2 regions of the Citrobacter sp. C1 genome follow, and region 2 is predicted to be linked to the other one. Evidence: riboswitches for the same ligand, from Rfam matches in the RefSeq annotation. Region 2 holds a riboswitch; the other holds the start of a gene.
The links. A riboswitch is a leader RNA that binds a small molecule or an ion and turns the genes downstream of it on or off. The one in region 2 is predicted to bind thiamine pyrophosphate.
Positions count from the first base shown of each region.

Region 1: another riboswitch for thiamine pyrophosphate. It lies ahead of thiB (thiamine ABC transporter substrate binding subunit); the one in region 2 lies ahead of thiC (phosphomethylpyrimidine synthase ThiC).

Region 1 covers NZ_CP115035.1:4,231,866-4,239,465, reverse strand. Annotated here, with positions in the region: gene thiQ (thiamine ABC transporter ATP-binding protein ThiQ) at 1-105, opposite strand, end outside; gene thiP (thiamine/thiamine pyrophosphate ABC transporter permease ThiP) at 89-1,699, opposite strand; gene thiB (thiamine ABC transporter substrate binding subunit) at 1,675-2,658, opposite strand; TPP riboswitch at 2,816-3,011, opposite strand; gene sgrR (HTH-type transcriptional regulator SgrR) at 3,192-4,847, opposite strand; gene sgrT (glucose uptake inhibitor SgrT) at 4,947-5,069, shown strand; gene IB214_RS20330 (sugar efflux transporter) at 5,185-6,363, shown strand; gene leuD (3-isopropylmalate dehydratase small subunit) at 6,471-7,076, opposite strand; gene leuC (3-isopropylmalate dehydratase large subunit) at 7,087-7,600, opposite strand, start outside.
Region 2 covers NZ_CP115035.1:4,740,160-4,747,759, forward strand. Annotated here, with positions in the region: gene IB214_RS22665 (DUF1481 domain-containing protein) at 15-710, opposite strand; gene hupA (nucleoid-associated protein HU-alpha) at 722-994, opposite strand; gene IB214_RS22675 (YjaG family protein) at 1,181-1,771, opposite strand; gene nfi (deoxyribonuclease V) at 1,805-2,485, opposite strand; gene hemE (uroporphyrinogen decarboxylase) at 2,495-3,559, opposite strand; gene nudC (NAD(+) diphosphatase) at 3,609-4,382, opposite strand; gene rsd (sigma D regulator) at 4,479-4,967, shown strand; TPP riboswitch at 5,021-5,143, shown strand; gene thiC (phosphomethylpyrimidine synthase ThiC) at 5,225-7,123, shown strand; gene thiE (thiamine phosphate synthase) at 7,123-7,600, shown strand, end outside.

The DNA.
Region 1 (7,600 bases), 510 kb from region 2:
GCCGCTGGGTCCCAGCACGGCGATCTGTTCACCGCGCGCGACCGACAGCGTAAAGCGCATGGGTAAATGGTGATACAGCCATGTGATATCAATCAGTTTTAACATGTCGACCCGGTAATTTCTCAATAACAGTAAACAGCGTAAAGCACAGGATCAGCAGCAATAATGCGGTGACTGCACCATCCTGACTGCGATAGGAGCCAATCTGCTGATAGAGGTAAAACGGTAGCGTGCGGAAGTCCTCGTTGCCAAACAGGGCTACCACGCCAAAATCGCCAATCGACAGGACGCAGGCGAAGGCCATGGCTTGCGCCAGCGGGCGTTTCAACGCACGCAGCTCAATCACTTTCAACCGCGACCATCCTTCAATGCCTAAAGACTGGCACAACATGCTGTAGCGCGCCGTCACGTCACGCATCGGGTTTTCCAGCACTTTCAGCGCATAAGGGATAGCCATTAGTGCATTGGTAAAAATCACAATGCCGTCGGCAGAGTCCGGCAGTCCAATACTGTTATTGAGCAGCAGGAAGAACCCGGTTGCCAGCACGATGCCCGGCATTGCGAGGATCAGCATGCCGCTCAGTTCCAGCGCCTGACCGGCTAAAACTTGCTGCCGTGCCCGCAGCTCGCGGCTGCTCCACAACAGCATCATGGTGAGAATGACGCACAGCAGGCCTGCCGCCAGCGCAATACGCAGCGAAGTCCACAGGGCTTGCCACAATACAGGCTGCGCGAGAACGTCCAGAATATGACGGTTAACACCATCGACAATCACCGCCAGCAGCGGCGGGAGTAACAGCAGCAGCGCCAGAATAATCAGCAGGGTGTCGGTCACTCGGCTGTGCAGGCGGTCGTCGGGATCGCGCCAGCCTTGTACCAGCGTGGTGCCGGGGGCTATCGCTCGACTCATGCGCTGGCTGAGCAGCACCAGTCCTAAGCAGCAAATCATCTGGATCAGTGCCAGCATGGCGGCGCGCACGGGATCGTAGTCGAAGCTCAGCGCCTGATAGATAGCCAGCTCGATGGTGGTCGCCTGTGGCCCGCCGCCGAGCGACAGCACGGTAGCAAAACTGGCGAAGCACAGCATAAAGATGAGCGCCGCTACCGGAGGGATCTGGCGGCGCAGCCACGGCCATTCAACGAAGCGGAAGAAATGCCAGCCGCGCATACCTAGCTGCGCGGCGAGCTGCCGCTGTTCGCCGGGAATATTCTCCAGCGACTGCAGCAGTAAACGGCTGGCCATCGGCAGGTTGAAAAAGACGTGTGCCAGCAGAATGCCCTGCAGACCGTACGGTGAAAACGTCCACTCCAGGCCGAGAGCCTGCCAAAGTGAGGCCAGCCAGCCCTGACGACCGTAGACGCTAAGGATGCCAAAGACGGCGACCAGCACCGGCAGGATCAGCGTCATTGCGCACAGGCGCAGCAGCGCTATACGCCCAGGGAAACGGCGACGATAAAGCGCCCGGGCGAGGAAGATTGCCGGGATCACCGACAGCGCAGCGGATAAAAATGCCTGCCAGAAGGAAAAACGCACCACGTGCCACAGGTAGCTGTCCTGCCACAGCGTGAACCAGTCTCCCTGAGGGGCGTTCAGCCACAGCGCCAGAAACGCCGCCAGGGCGACGGCCACTATCAACGTAGCGGCCGAAAGCCCTGGGAGCAGCCAGCCGGGAATTAACGGCTGACGGCGCGTTGCCATGCGTTAATCCATGTCTGACGTTGAGTTGCTACCTGTTGTGGGGTGAATTCCAGCGCGGTGGACGGTTTTTCCAGTTGTGCAATGCCAGGAGGAAGCGTGACCTGGGTTACCGGATACATCCAGTTGCCAGTGGGGATCGCGTTCTGGAACGCCGGAGAAACCATAAATGTCAGGAATTTTTCCGCCAGTTCGGGCTGTTTGCTGGCGGCGGTACGTGCGGCGACCTCCACCTGCAAATAGTGTCCCTCGCTAAAATTGGCGGCGGCGTAGTTATCTTTCTTCTCTTCGATGATGTGATACGCCGGAGAGGTGGTATAGCTCAGCACCAGATCGCTTTCACCTTTCAGGAACAAACCGTAGGCTTCACTCCAGCCCTTGGTGACGGTGACGGTTTTAGCCGCCAGTTTCTGCCAGGCTTCCGGCGCTTTATCGCCGTACACTTTCTGCATCCACAGCAGCAGTCCCAGACCCGGCGTGCTGGTGCGTGGGTCCTGATAAATTACGCGCCATTTCTGGTCGCTTTCGACCAGTTCTTTCAGGCTCTTCGGTGGGTTTTTCAGCTTGTTTTTGTCATACACAAAGGCGAAATAACCGTAATCAAACGGTACAAAGGTGTCGTTTTTCCAGCCGCCAGGGACGTTGATGGCATCGCTCGCCACGCCGCTTTTGGCAAACAGTTTGGTCTGCATTGCCGCGTCGAGCAGGTTGTTATCCAGTCCGAGCACGACGTCGGCTTTACTGTTTTTTCCTTCCATACGCAGGCGGTTAAGCAGCGAGACGCCATCTTCCAGCGCCACCAGCTTTAGTTCGCAGTTGCAGTCGGCTTCAAAGGCTTTTTTGATGGTTGGACCGGGGCCCCAGTCGGCGGCGAACGAGTCGTAGGTATAGACGGTCAGAACGGGTTTGGCGAAGGCAGGCGCTGCGCACAGCAGTAAAAGCGGAAGACATTTTTTAAACACTTTGCACCTCATAAAGTAAAACTCTTAATAATTCGAGTTGCAGGAAGGCGGCGACGTAGCGCATCCCCGGGAGCGTACAGGTAGTACGTGACTGGGGTGAGCGAGGAAAGCCAACGCATCTGCAGCTTGAAGTATGACGAGTTAGGTGGCAAAGGACTTGAGCTACAGCCTCAAATCCCTTCGCCGGCATTATCCGGATCAGGTTCGACGGGTATCTCTCAGCCTCATACACTTCATCCTTCACGCTGCCTCTGCGTTGGCTGCGTTGGCTGCGTTGGCTGCGTTTGCTTGCCGCCTTGATGCATCATGAATGATTTTGTGTATGTTTTTTATTGGCACCCCGTTGAGAACGGCGTTAGTGTAATGATTTTGTTGCTATGCGGCAATCAAGAGCCTTGTCCATTAGGCTATCTTGTTTGCCAGTTTGAACCTGGGCAGTGCTCAAAATCCTCACGTACTACGTGTACGCTCCGGTTTTTCCGCGCTGTCCGTGTTCAAACTGTCTTCACCGATTACGCCTACTGAACAAGGCGTTAAGGATCCGGTGGTGCAAACCATGCTGATTTAAAATCAAACCAGCCAAGCGTATTCATGCGTAACCCACGCATACTGCGCTGCCCCTGAATGATCAGCCAGTGATGGATCAGCGGTACAATGGCTTTACTGGCAAGCAGTTGCTGACACCATGCTGCGAGGCTCATCTCGCCAGTGCGCCAGCGGGCGGCGTCGCTTTCCCAGTCCAGAGAAAGACAGTTTTGCAGCAGCGGGACTTCGCACAAATGGGCGAACAGCGAGAAGTCCAGCGGTAAGGTAAAGTTGGCGCTGTTGAGCCAGATATCGCTGACGGTCTCACCTGCGTGCCATTGATCGTAGTCGATCTCCTGAATATTCAGCTGTACCTGATGCTCCGCCAGTAACGTTTTCATGATCTGCGCAATCACCCGATGCTCGATATGATCGCGATAGTAGGTGAGCGTCAGCGTTTCCAGTCCCGCCGGTTTTTCACCGAGTCCTGGCCTGGCGTGATGCCAGCGAGGTAGTAATCCGTACGCGGGAAACCAGTGTCGCTGATACTGCTCGTCAGCCTGAAAAATTAAATTCGTCGGCGAGAGTATGCGGCTTACCCATTCGCGCACCTCCTGATTGGCTCCGCGATGGGCGCGGGAATCAAACAGTATGTAATAACACCCTTCCTCCAGCCGGCTTTCGATAGCCTTTTCATCTTCCGTCGGGCCTTTGAGCGTGAGTCCGCCGCCAGGCTCTTCGGCGATGTCCGGTAACACCCACACGTTCACTTCGTCAATCAGCGCCCGGTAACCAAAGTAATCATCAAAAGCGTGAATTTTTAGCTGGTTACTCGTATTGCGGACGACCGCATAGGGACCGGTGCCAATCGGGTGGCTGGAAAAGTTATTCAGCGTTTCCCATTCGCGCGGCAGGATCATGGCGGGGACCTGTCCCAGTAGCCACGGCAGCCAGCGATCAGGTTGCGCCAGATGGATATCCAGCGTCCAGGCCGTGGGGGAGGCAATTTGCGTAATGTGCGAGTACAGCGGCAGGCTGTTGATCCGCCTCAGTGAGGCGATCACATCCTCCATTTCCAGCTCGCGACCATGATGAAAATGGATCCCAGGACGCAGGAAGAACCGCCAGTGCAGCGGCGAAATTTGTTGCCAGTGGTGGGCAATGTCGGCTTCCAGTTCCCCATTTTCCTCATTTACGCGGGTTAAGGCGCTGAAGATTTGCCTGGCGATATGGGTTTCGGAACGGCGTAGCGCCGTACCGGGGAGCAGATTGCGCATCGGGCGATAGTAAAGGACGCGCATGATGTGCCGCCCCTGGCGAAAGCTGCGGCCCAGATGGGAAACCAGCATTTGTCGCACGGCTGTTTTATCGCCGACCAGTTGCACCAGTTGATCAATGCGATCCTGTTCCAGCAGGTCTTCCGCCCGCTGCTGCTGGAGCGCCAGCCCGGTGTAGAGAAAGGTCAGGCGTGAACGTTTGCCGCGACCGACCTCGGCTTCCCACGTTAGCCAGCCGCGTTCCTGCATGGTGTTGAGCAGGGTGCGCATATGGCGGCGCGAGCAACTGAGTAACTCTGCCAACTCGTTCAGCGTGGTGTCTTGCGTTTTGCCGTCGCAGCATTGCCACAGGCGGATAAACTGTTGTTGCAAACGACCAGAAGACATAAAAGGGGAACTCCCACGGAAAACTCAGCAATTTTATTATCCCCATATTAAGCCAATAATGAATTCCGATGAAGCGATGAGACAACGAAGGGGTCATCTATGCGTCAGTTCTATTTAAAGTACTTTACCTCGACAGCGCGTTTGTCCTGGTTGGCTTGCCTGAGTGCGCCGCAGCGCTTAAAGATGCTTGATGAACTGATGCAGTGGGAGTTGCAAGACTGACCTCTGAATTGGGAATTGCAGACATCATGTGTGACTGAGTATTGGTGTTAATCGCCGCGCCAGCAGGTATTATCTGCTGGCTTTTTTCGTTTCCGCTGCGCTTAAAAGGAAAGATATGCTCTGGATTATGACCATGGGACGGCGCCTTAACGGCGTGTATGCGGCGTTTATGCTGGTTGCCTTTATGATGGGCGTAGCGGGCGCGTTACAGGCACCCACGCTGAGCCTGTTTCTGAGTCGCGAGGTGGGGGCACAGCCATTTTGGGTTGGGCTGTTTTACACCGTCAATGCGATCGCCGGGATCGCGGTCAGCCTTGGTCTGGCGAAACGATCCGACAGTCGGGGCGATCGGCGTAAGCTGATCATGTTCTGCTGTCTGATGGCGATTGGCAATGCGTTGCTGTTCGCCTTTAACCGCCACTATTTAACGCTGATCACCTGCGGGGTGCTGCTGGCTTCGCTGGCAAATACCGCCATGCCGCAGCTGTTTGCGCTGGCGCGGGAGTATGCCGATAACTCGGCGCGAGAAGTGGTGATGTTCAGCTCGGTGATGCGTGCGCAGCTTTCGCTGGCGTGGGTGATTGGGCCGCCGCTGGCGTTTATGCTGGCGTTAAATTACGGCTTCACGATGATGTTTTCGATTGCTGCCGGGATATTTGCCGTTAGCCTGGTGCTGATCGCGCTGATACTGCCGTCGGTGGCGCGGGTCGAGCAGCCTGTCGATGTCCCGCTTGAGCAGACCGGCAGCTGGCAGGACAAAAATGTGCGCATGTTGTTTATTGCCTCCACGCTGATGTGGACCTGCAACACCATGTACATTATCGATATGCCGCTGTGGATTAGCCTTGAACTGGGACTACCGGACAAACTGGCAGGGATCCTGATGGGCACCGCCGCCGGGTTGGAAATTCCGGCAATGATTCTGGCGGGTTACTACGTGAAGCGTTTTGGTAAGCGGCGGATGATGATAACCGCCGTGGCGGCAGGCGTGCTGTTTTACCTTGGGCTTATCTTCTTCCATAGCCATACGGCGCTACTGGTCCTGCAGCTGTTTAATGCGGTATTCATCGGGATTGTTGCCGGAATAGGCATGCTGTGGTTTCAGGATCTGATGCCGGGCAGGGCGGGTTCAGCTACCACCTTATTTACCAACAGTATCTCCACGGGGGTGATTCTGGCGGGGGTCATTCAGGGGGCGGTGGCGCAAAGTTATGGGCATTATGCCGTCTACTGGGTGATTGCGGGAATTTCGGTGGTTACGCTGGTGATGACCGGACGAGTGAAGGATGTGTAGTGGGTGTGCCGGATACGCTGCGCTTATCCGGCCTACAAATCTTTCCGTAGGCCGGATAAGACGCTTTTGCGTCGTCATCCGGCATGCTTATCCGGCAACAACAAGCACTAGCGCATAAACGCGGGCTGTTTGTTCTCGTAAGTCGAGATCGCGTCTTCGTGCTGCAACGTCAGCCCAATACTGTCGAGACCGTTCAGCATGCAGTGGCGGCGGAAGGTGTCGATTTCAAACGGATACGCTTTATCGCCAGCCTTCACCACCTGTGCCTGCAGATCCACCTCAAAACGGATCCCCGGATTGGCCTGTACCAACGTGAACAGTTCATCCACTTCGTCGTCGCTTAATTTCACCGGCAGCAGTTGGTTATTAAAGCTGTTGCCGTAGAAAATGTCGGCGAAGCTTGGGGCGATCACCACTTTGAAACCGTAATCGGTCAGCGCCCACGGCGCATGTTCGCGCGAGGATCCGCAGCCAAAGTTTTCGCGCGCGAGCAGAATCGACGCGCCTTGATATTCCGGGAAGTTCAGTACGAATTCCGGATTAGGCTGCTGACCATTCTCATCGAGAAAGCGCCAGTCGTTAAACAGGTGCGCACCAAAACCGGTACGCGTCACCTTCTGCAAAAACTGTTTGGGAATGATTGCATCCGTATCGACGTTGGCGGCATCCAGGGGGACAACCAGGCCGGTATGCTGGGTAAATTTCTCTGCCATGGTAGTTTCCTTATTTGATGCGGCGAATGTCGGCAAAATGACCGGTAACGGCGGCCGCGGCGGCCATGGCCGGGCTGACTAAGTGCGTACGCCCTCCGCGGCCCTGACGACCTTCAAAGTTACGGTTGCTGGTGGAAGCACAGCGTTCGCCCGGATTCAGACGATCGTTGTTCATCGCCAGGCACATTGAGCAACCCGGTAAGCGCCATTCAAAACCGGCTTCAATGAAAATCTTATCCAGACCTTCTGCTTCAGCCTGGGCTTTAACCGGACCTGAACCCGGTACCACCAGTGCCTGCACGCCCGGCGCGACCTTGCGGCCTTTGGCGATTTCAGCTGCGGCACGTAAATCTTCAATACGCGAGTTGGTGCAGGAGCCGATAAACACTTTATCAATAGCCACTTCCGTCAATGGAATGCCCGGCTTCAGCCCCATATAGGCCAGCGCTTTTTCCGCTGATGCGCGTTCAACCGGATCGCTAAACGACGCGGGGTCGGGAATGTTATCGTTTACGGAGATTACC
Region 2 (7,600 bases):
GTCGCCATCCGGCGTTAAAATGTTTTATCTTTTGGCTGCCAACGACAGAAATCAGAATTCGCGACCAGCAACAGCTGAGATCCCTCAGGCGCTTCCAGCCATGCCACGCTCACGTCGACCGACGAGCGGCTCTGGCGGCGCTCGATATGGTTTATCGCCCATGAATCTAAATCAGGTTTGATCGTCTCGCCTTCACACGTAGTGACCGTGCGTTCGGCAGCATGCCAACGCCCCTGCCGTAATACCACACGCCCCTGGCGCAGCGCATCGCTGGTCTGACGGGTTTGATCGGCACGGTAGCGGTAGAGCGCAATTTGATCGCTGGAAAGCTGTTGCTTTTGTCCATCGACTTCACGCTGCATAAAACTCAGTTCACCCCGATCGTCGAAACGGATGCGAACATGCTCCGGCGGTTGGCTGTATACGTTGAGTTCTATCAGAGAGAGGGTGTCACCCTGCCAGCGGTACTCACTGGTGGTTGTGTCGCCGCTTCGCCACGGACTAAAAACGGAGAGCAGATGCACATCATTGTTGGAATCTTTACGCCAAACGCGTACCGCTCCGTGATCGCCAACATAACCGCTGGCCGTGAACGGAGGAAGCTCAGAGTGGCGACTGCAGGCAGACAGCAACAGAACACCTGAAAGCCAAAGCGTATGACGCCAGATGGACAAAAGGGGCGAAACCGCCCCCTCGTTAAAACTGTTCACTGCCACGCGAATTACTTAACCGCGTCTTTCAGTGCTTTACCAGAAACAAATGCCGGTACGTTAGCTGCGGCGATTTTGATTTCTTGACCGGTCTGCGGGTTGCGGCCAGTACGCTCAGCGCGGTGGTTCACTTTGAAGGTACCGAAACCAACCAGTTGTACAGCATCGCCTTCTTTCAGAGACTCAGTAATAGCAGCCAGAGTGGATTCCAGAGCAGCTTTAGCCTGTGTTTTGGACAGTTCTGCTTTGTCTGCAATTACATCAATCAGTTGAGTCTTGTTCATAAGTTATCCTTACAATGTGTTTATCGCTTGCTAAGCATCGAGTGCGACGGAAATGCCAGAAAAGCACTCTCCTGCATACACGCACCGATAGCCACTTTTCTTCGCCCCCCAAATGTAGACCAGACGGGGGGCGGATGGGAAGCCTTCAGGCACGACAAATCAGGCGTTAAATCACGTTTTGTGGTGTCATTGCTGAAAAATTATACCAATATTGCTCTCGCCAGCCTCGCGCAGGTCTGCACGCAGCCCTTTTATCAGCTCAAGATCGCGTTCTTCGCAATCGGCTAAAAGTCGGAATATTTCCCACTGAATATCCCATTCTTGCTCAACGGCAGGGTTCTCTTTCAGCTCTTCATCGGTCATTTCGCGACCCGCTTGCGTCATTTCCAGCATCGCGACGCTGGTAATCGAAGCCTTACTGACTTCAATCGCGTGTTCCAGGGTTTCACCGCTCAGACGAGAATGCATGACTTCGCTCAGGGCAACACAGGCGTCAATCGCCGGATAAACGCCGTACAGATCGTAGTCGTCTGCGGACGGAATAGCCTCTTCAAACTTCTCCAGCTGGCTGTCAAAATTGATTTTCGCATCCTTGACGGTCAGCACTTCCCAGACTAAATCCAGGATTCGGCGGTAAATCTGCCCATCTCCAAACTCCGTTTGCTTGCAGAACATGGCGTAGTTTGGGTACATGCGCTCACACAGACAGGCCATAAAGGTGACGTGCTGCCAGCTTTCCAGCTTCTCCAGACGCAGATGAATCGGGTTTTGTAACATGATGAGTTCTCGAATACGGAAATTAGTCGCAGTTTACCCGATATGGGGCGTTTTTGCTGCAAGCCGCGTAAAAGCAGGGCGTTCCGATGCCACCGCATCCGCCCAGCGTGTCGGTTCCGGCAGGCGATAGCCGTTCATACAACGCTGCACCCACGCCAGCGCGCTATCCATGCCCACGCGATGTCCGGTAGAGATAAACAGTGGATTACAGCGTGCTTTGCTGCGCCAGACCCACGCCAGCTGCTCGCCTTTATCCAACAGTGGCGCTAGCGCCCCGGGTTCAGCAGATAAGGGGTCAAACTTGCCGCACAGCCGTTTTTTCGCCACGCCAATCGTCGGGACATCCACCAGCAGACCAAAATGGCTGGCAACGCCAAGACGACGCGGGTGGGAAATACCGTGACCATCAACGAACACTAAGTCAGGCTTCTGCGATAATTGTTCCCAGGCAGCCAGCAGCGCAGGATATTCGCGAAAAGAGAGAAAACCGGGGATATACGGCATGGTGGTGGCGATACGCGCCACCTTATATTCAACCAGCTCAAGAGAAGGATACTTCAGTAGCACGATGGCGGCTCGCGTCACCTCTCCGCCCTGCTCAAACCCGACATCTGCCCCAGCGATCAGATCCGGCGGATCGCTTTTAAAGCGATCTTCACGGATCACCGCAGAGGCCAGTTCAAGCTGTTGGGCGCGTAGCGACGCAAGATCCATCGTGACTCCTTAGCGGTGGTACTGCTCAGACAAGCGATGTACCGCCTCCACAAACACCCCGGCATGTTCCGGCGGCACATCCTGGTGGATACCGTGACCCAGGTTAAAGACGTGGCCTTCCCCTTGACCGAAGCCCGCCAGTATCGTGGCGACTTCTTCTTCGATACGCGGTGCCGGTGCGTAGAGCATGGACGGGTCCATATTGCCCTGTAACGCCACTTTATGACCGACACGACGACGCGCATCGGCAATATCTGTCGTCCAGTCGAGACCCAGCGCATCACATCCAGTTTCCGCCATCGCTTCCAGCCACTGTCCGCCGCCTTTAGTGAACAAGGTGACCGGCACGCGGCGGCCGTCGTTTTCACGCAGCAGACCATCGACAATTTTGTGCATGTAATAGAGAGAGAACTGCTGATAGTCGCGACCAGTCAGCACGCCGCCCCAGGTATCGAAAATCATCACCGACTGCGCGCCGGCTTTGATCTGCGCATTCAGGTATAGCGTGACGCTTTTCGCCAGCTTATCGAGCAGCAGATGCAGCGACGTTGGATCGGCGTACATCATCTTTTTAATCACGGTGAAGGCTTTGCTGCTGCCGCCTTCCACCATGTAAGTCGCCAACGTCCACGGACTGCCAGAGAAACCAATCAGCGGCACGTCACCCTTCAGTTCGCGGCGAATAGTGCGTACCGCGTTCATCACGTAGCCCAGTTCGCCTTCCGGGTCCGGGATCGGCAGCTTATCCACATCGGCCTTACAGGTGATGGGAGAGGTAAAGCGTGGGCCTTCGCCAGCTTCAAAGTACAGCCCAAGTCCCATCGCATCCGGGATGGTCAAAATGTCCGAAAAGAGGATCGCCGCATCAAGTTTATACCTGCGCAGCGGTTGTAGCGTCACTTCGCAGGCCAGCTCGGCGTTTTTGCACAGCGCCATGAAATCGCCCGCTTGCGCACGAGTGGCTTTGTACTCCGGCAAATAGCGGCCCGCCTGGCGCATCATCCATACCGGAGTAACATCAACAGGCTGGCGCAGCAGCGCACGCAGGTAACGATCGTTCTTCAGTTCGGTCATTTTTATCTTCCTTTTAGCGTCAGGCCGTCAGTGTATCATTACTCGTTCTTTACTCGTACTCAGCCCGACACATCGCCACAGTATCTTCGATCAGTCGACGTGCGACGGTACCCGGCGGGGGAAGTAGCGGTAAGTCATCGTAGCGATACCAGTTCGCTTCCAGCAGTTCTTTCGGGTCGATGACGATCTCCCCGCTATCATATTCCGCCATAAACGCGGTCATCAAAGACTGCGGAAACGGCCAGGGCTGGGAGGTAACGTAGCGCAGGTTTTTCACCTTAATGCCGCTTTCTTCCATCACTTCTCGCGCTACCGCTTGTTCTAACGTCTCCCCCACTTCAACAAAACCGGCCAGCACGGTATGCACGCCGTTGCGGTGGCGAACATGCTGAGCCAGCAGCAGGGAGTCTTCACGACGGATGGCGACAATAATGCAGGGGGCAATTTGCGGATAATAACGTTCACGGCAGTGGCTACACAGCATTGCCCATTCCGTTTTGCTTGGGTGCATCGGATGGCCACAATAACCGCAGAATTTATGCGAACGGAAAAACTCGGCCAACTGCACGCCGCGTCCGACCAGTTGAAACAGTCCCACATCCTGATCGAGGATCTGGCGCACTGAGCCCATATCGTGGCGACGCTGCTGCTGCACCAGCCAGACGGTTTCACCTTCCCACTCGCCTATCGGCAACCCGCGCTGACCCAGCAGATCAAAACCAGCCGCGTCACCATGTGGCAGCTCTCCGTGAGGCAACCACAATTTTTGTTCATGACTGACGATCCACCAGCCGCTGTCTAATTTTTCAATAATACGATCCATATCTCTTGCGCAACCTTTGCTTCACAGGCATGTTGTTTACATTATTTTTACATTTATCGGTGAGCCGTTTTTCAACACCACCTTGCGGAGTCAATCATGCTAAACCAGCTGGAAAGCCTGACGGAACACGTCGGAGGAAGTAATAAACTGGTTGATCGCTGGCTACATGTACGTAAGCACCTGCTCGTGGCTTACTACAATCTGGTTGGCATTAAGCCTGGCAAAGAATCGTACATGCGGCTCAATGAAAAAGCGCTGGATGATTTTTGTCAGAGCCTGGTCGACTACCTCTCCACCGGACACTTCAGTATTTATGAACGTATTCTGCATAAATTGGAAGGGAACGGGCAGCTTTTAAAAGCCACAAAAATTTGGCCTCTTCTGGAAGCCAATACACAACAGATTATGGACGACTATGATTCCAGTCTGGAAAACGCCATTGACCACGATAATTTCCTTGAATTTCAACAGGCATTGTCGGATATCGGCGAGGCGCTGGAGGCCCGGTTTATGCTGGAAGATAAGTTGATTATGCTGGTGCTTGATGCGGTACACGACAGCGCAATGATCAAACGCCCTGCTTGAGATTTGCGCGAGTAACAGGTAGTTTACAACCATTCCTCCTCGCCAGAGGGGGAATTATCTTGTCGGAGTGCTTATTTTCCACATCAGCATGAGTGGAAAAGGCTGAGACCGTTAATTCGGGATCCGCGGAACCTGATCAGGCTAATACCTGCGAAGGGAACAAGAGTAAATCTACAGTTGTATCGCCCATGGGCGATCTTCCCTCTTGCTTCATCCGTCGTCTGACAAGCCATATCCTTACTTTTTTGGAATGAGCTATGTCTGCCACTACTAAACCATCCCGCCGCGAACAGCGCGCCCAGGCCCAACACTTTATCGACACCCTGGAAGGGACCGCCTTTCCTAACTCAAAACGCATCTATATTGCTGGTTCACAGCCAGATATCCGTATTCCTATGCGTGAAATCCAGCTCAGCCCGACGCTCATTGGCGGCAGCAAAGATACCCCACAGTTCGAAGAGAACGAAGCCGTGCCGGTTTATGACACCTCTGGCCCGTATGGCGATCCTGATGTGGCGATTAACGTCCAGCAGGGTCTGGCAAAACTGCGCCAGCCGTGGATATCCGCACGTAATGACAGCGAAGACCTAGACGACCGTAGCTCCGCCTATACCAAAGAGCGCCTGGCCGATGATGGCCTGGACGAGCTGCGTTTCAACGGCTTGCTGACGCCTAAGCGCGCCAAAACCGGCCGCTGCGTGACCCAGTTGCACTACGCGCGCCAGGGCATCGTCACTCCGGAGATGGAGTTTATCGCTATCCGCGAAAATATGGGCCGCGAGCGCATTCGCAGTGAAGTGCTGCGCCACCAGCATCCAGGCATGAGCTTTGGCGCCAGCCTGCCGGAAAATATCACGGCGGAATTCGTGCGTGATGAAGTCGCTGCCGGGCGCGCCATCATCCCCGCCAACATCAACCACCCGGAATCAGAGCCGATGATCATCGGACGTAATTTCCTGGTGAAGGTCAATGCCAACATCGGTAACTCAGCGGTCACTTCCTCCATCGAAGAAGAAGTGGAAAAGCTGGTGTGGTCCACGCGCTGGGGGGCGGATACGGTGATGGACCTGTCCACCGGTCGCTATATTCACGAAACCCGCGAATGGATCCTGCGAAACAGCCCGGTGCCGATCGGCACCGTACCGATCTACCAGGCACTGGAGAAGGTCAACGGGATCGCCGAAGATCTCACCTGGGAAGCGTTCCGCGATACGCTGCTGGAGCAGGCCGAGCAGGGCGTCGACTATTTCACTATCCACGCGGGTGTGCTGCTGCGCTATGTGCCGATGACCGCTAAACGCCTGACCGGGATTGTCTCGCGCGGCGGCTCCATCATGGCGAAATGGTGCCTCTCCCATCACAAAGAAAACTTCCTGTTCGAGCACTTCCGCGAAATCTGTGAAATCTGCGCCGCTTATGACGTTTCTCTTTCGCTGGGTGATGGTCTGCGTCCGGGCTCTATTCAGGATGCCAACGACGAGGCACAGTTCTCAGAGCTGCATACGCTGGGCGAGCTGACCAAAATTGCCTGGGAATATGACGTGCAGGTGATGATTGAAGGCCCTGGCCACGTACCGATGCAGATGATTAAGCGCAACATGACCGAAGAGCTGGAGCACTGCCACGAAGCGCCGTTCTACACTTTAGGGCCATTAACAACCGATATCGCCCCAGGCTATGACCACTTCACCTCCGGTATTGGCGCGGCAATGATTGGCTGGTTTGGCTGCGCGATGCTGTGCTACGTCACGCCAAAAGAGCACCTCGGCCTGCCGAACAAAGAAGACGTGAAGCAGGGGTTGATTACCTACAAGATTGCCGCGCACGCCGCCGATTTAGCTAAAGGGCATCCGGGTGCGCAGATCCGCGATAACGCCATGTCAAAAGCGCGCTTCGAATTCCGCTGGGAAGACCAGTTTAATCTGGCGCTCGACCCATTCACCGCCCGCGCCTACCACGATGAAACCCTGCCACAGGAGTCCGGCAAAGTCGCTCACTTCTGCTCAATGTGCGGGCCGAAATTCTGCTCGATGAAAATCAGCCAGGAAGTGCGCGACTACGCTGCCGCACAAACCATCGAAGTGGGGATGGCGGGTATGTCGGAGAACTTCCGCGCCAAAGGCGGTGATATCTACCTGAAAAAGGAGGAAGCCTGATGTATCAGCCTGAATTCCCAACGGTACCTTTCCGCCTCGGGCTGTACCCGGTGGTCGACAGCATTGCGTGGATTGAACGCCTGCTTGATGCAGGCGTACGTACTATCCAGCTGCGAATCAAAGATAAACGCGACGAAGAGGTCGAAGCCGACGTGATTGCCGCTATTGAACTGGGGCGTCGCTACAATGCCCGTCTGTTTATCAATGACTACTGGCGACTGGCGATTAAACACCATGCTTACGGGGTACATCTGGGCCAGGAAGATCTTGAAAGCACCGACCTGAAGGCGATTCAGGCCGCAAGGTTACGTCTTGGGGTATCCACCCACGATGATATGGAGATTGACGTGGCGCTAGCCGCCCGCCCTTCTTACATCGCACTGGGTCACGTCTTCCCCACACAAACCAAGCAGATGCCATCTGCCCCACAGGGATTGGTACAACTCGCCACGCATATCGAACGACTGGCTGACTACC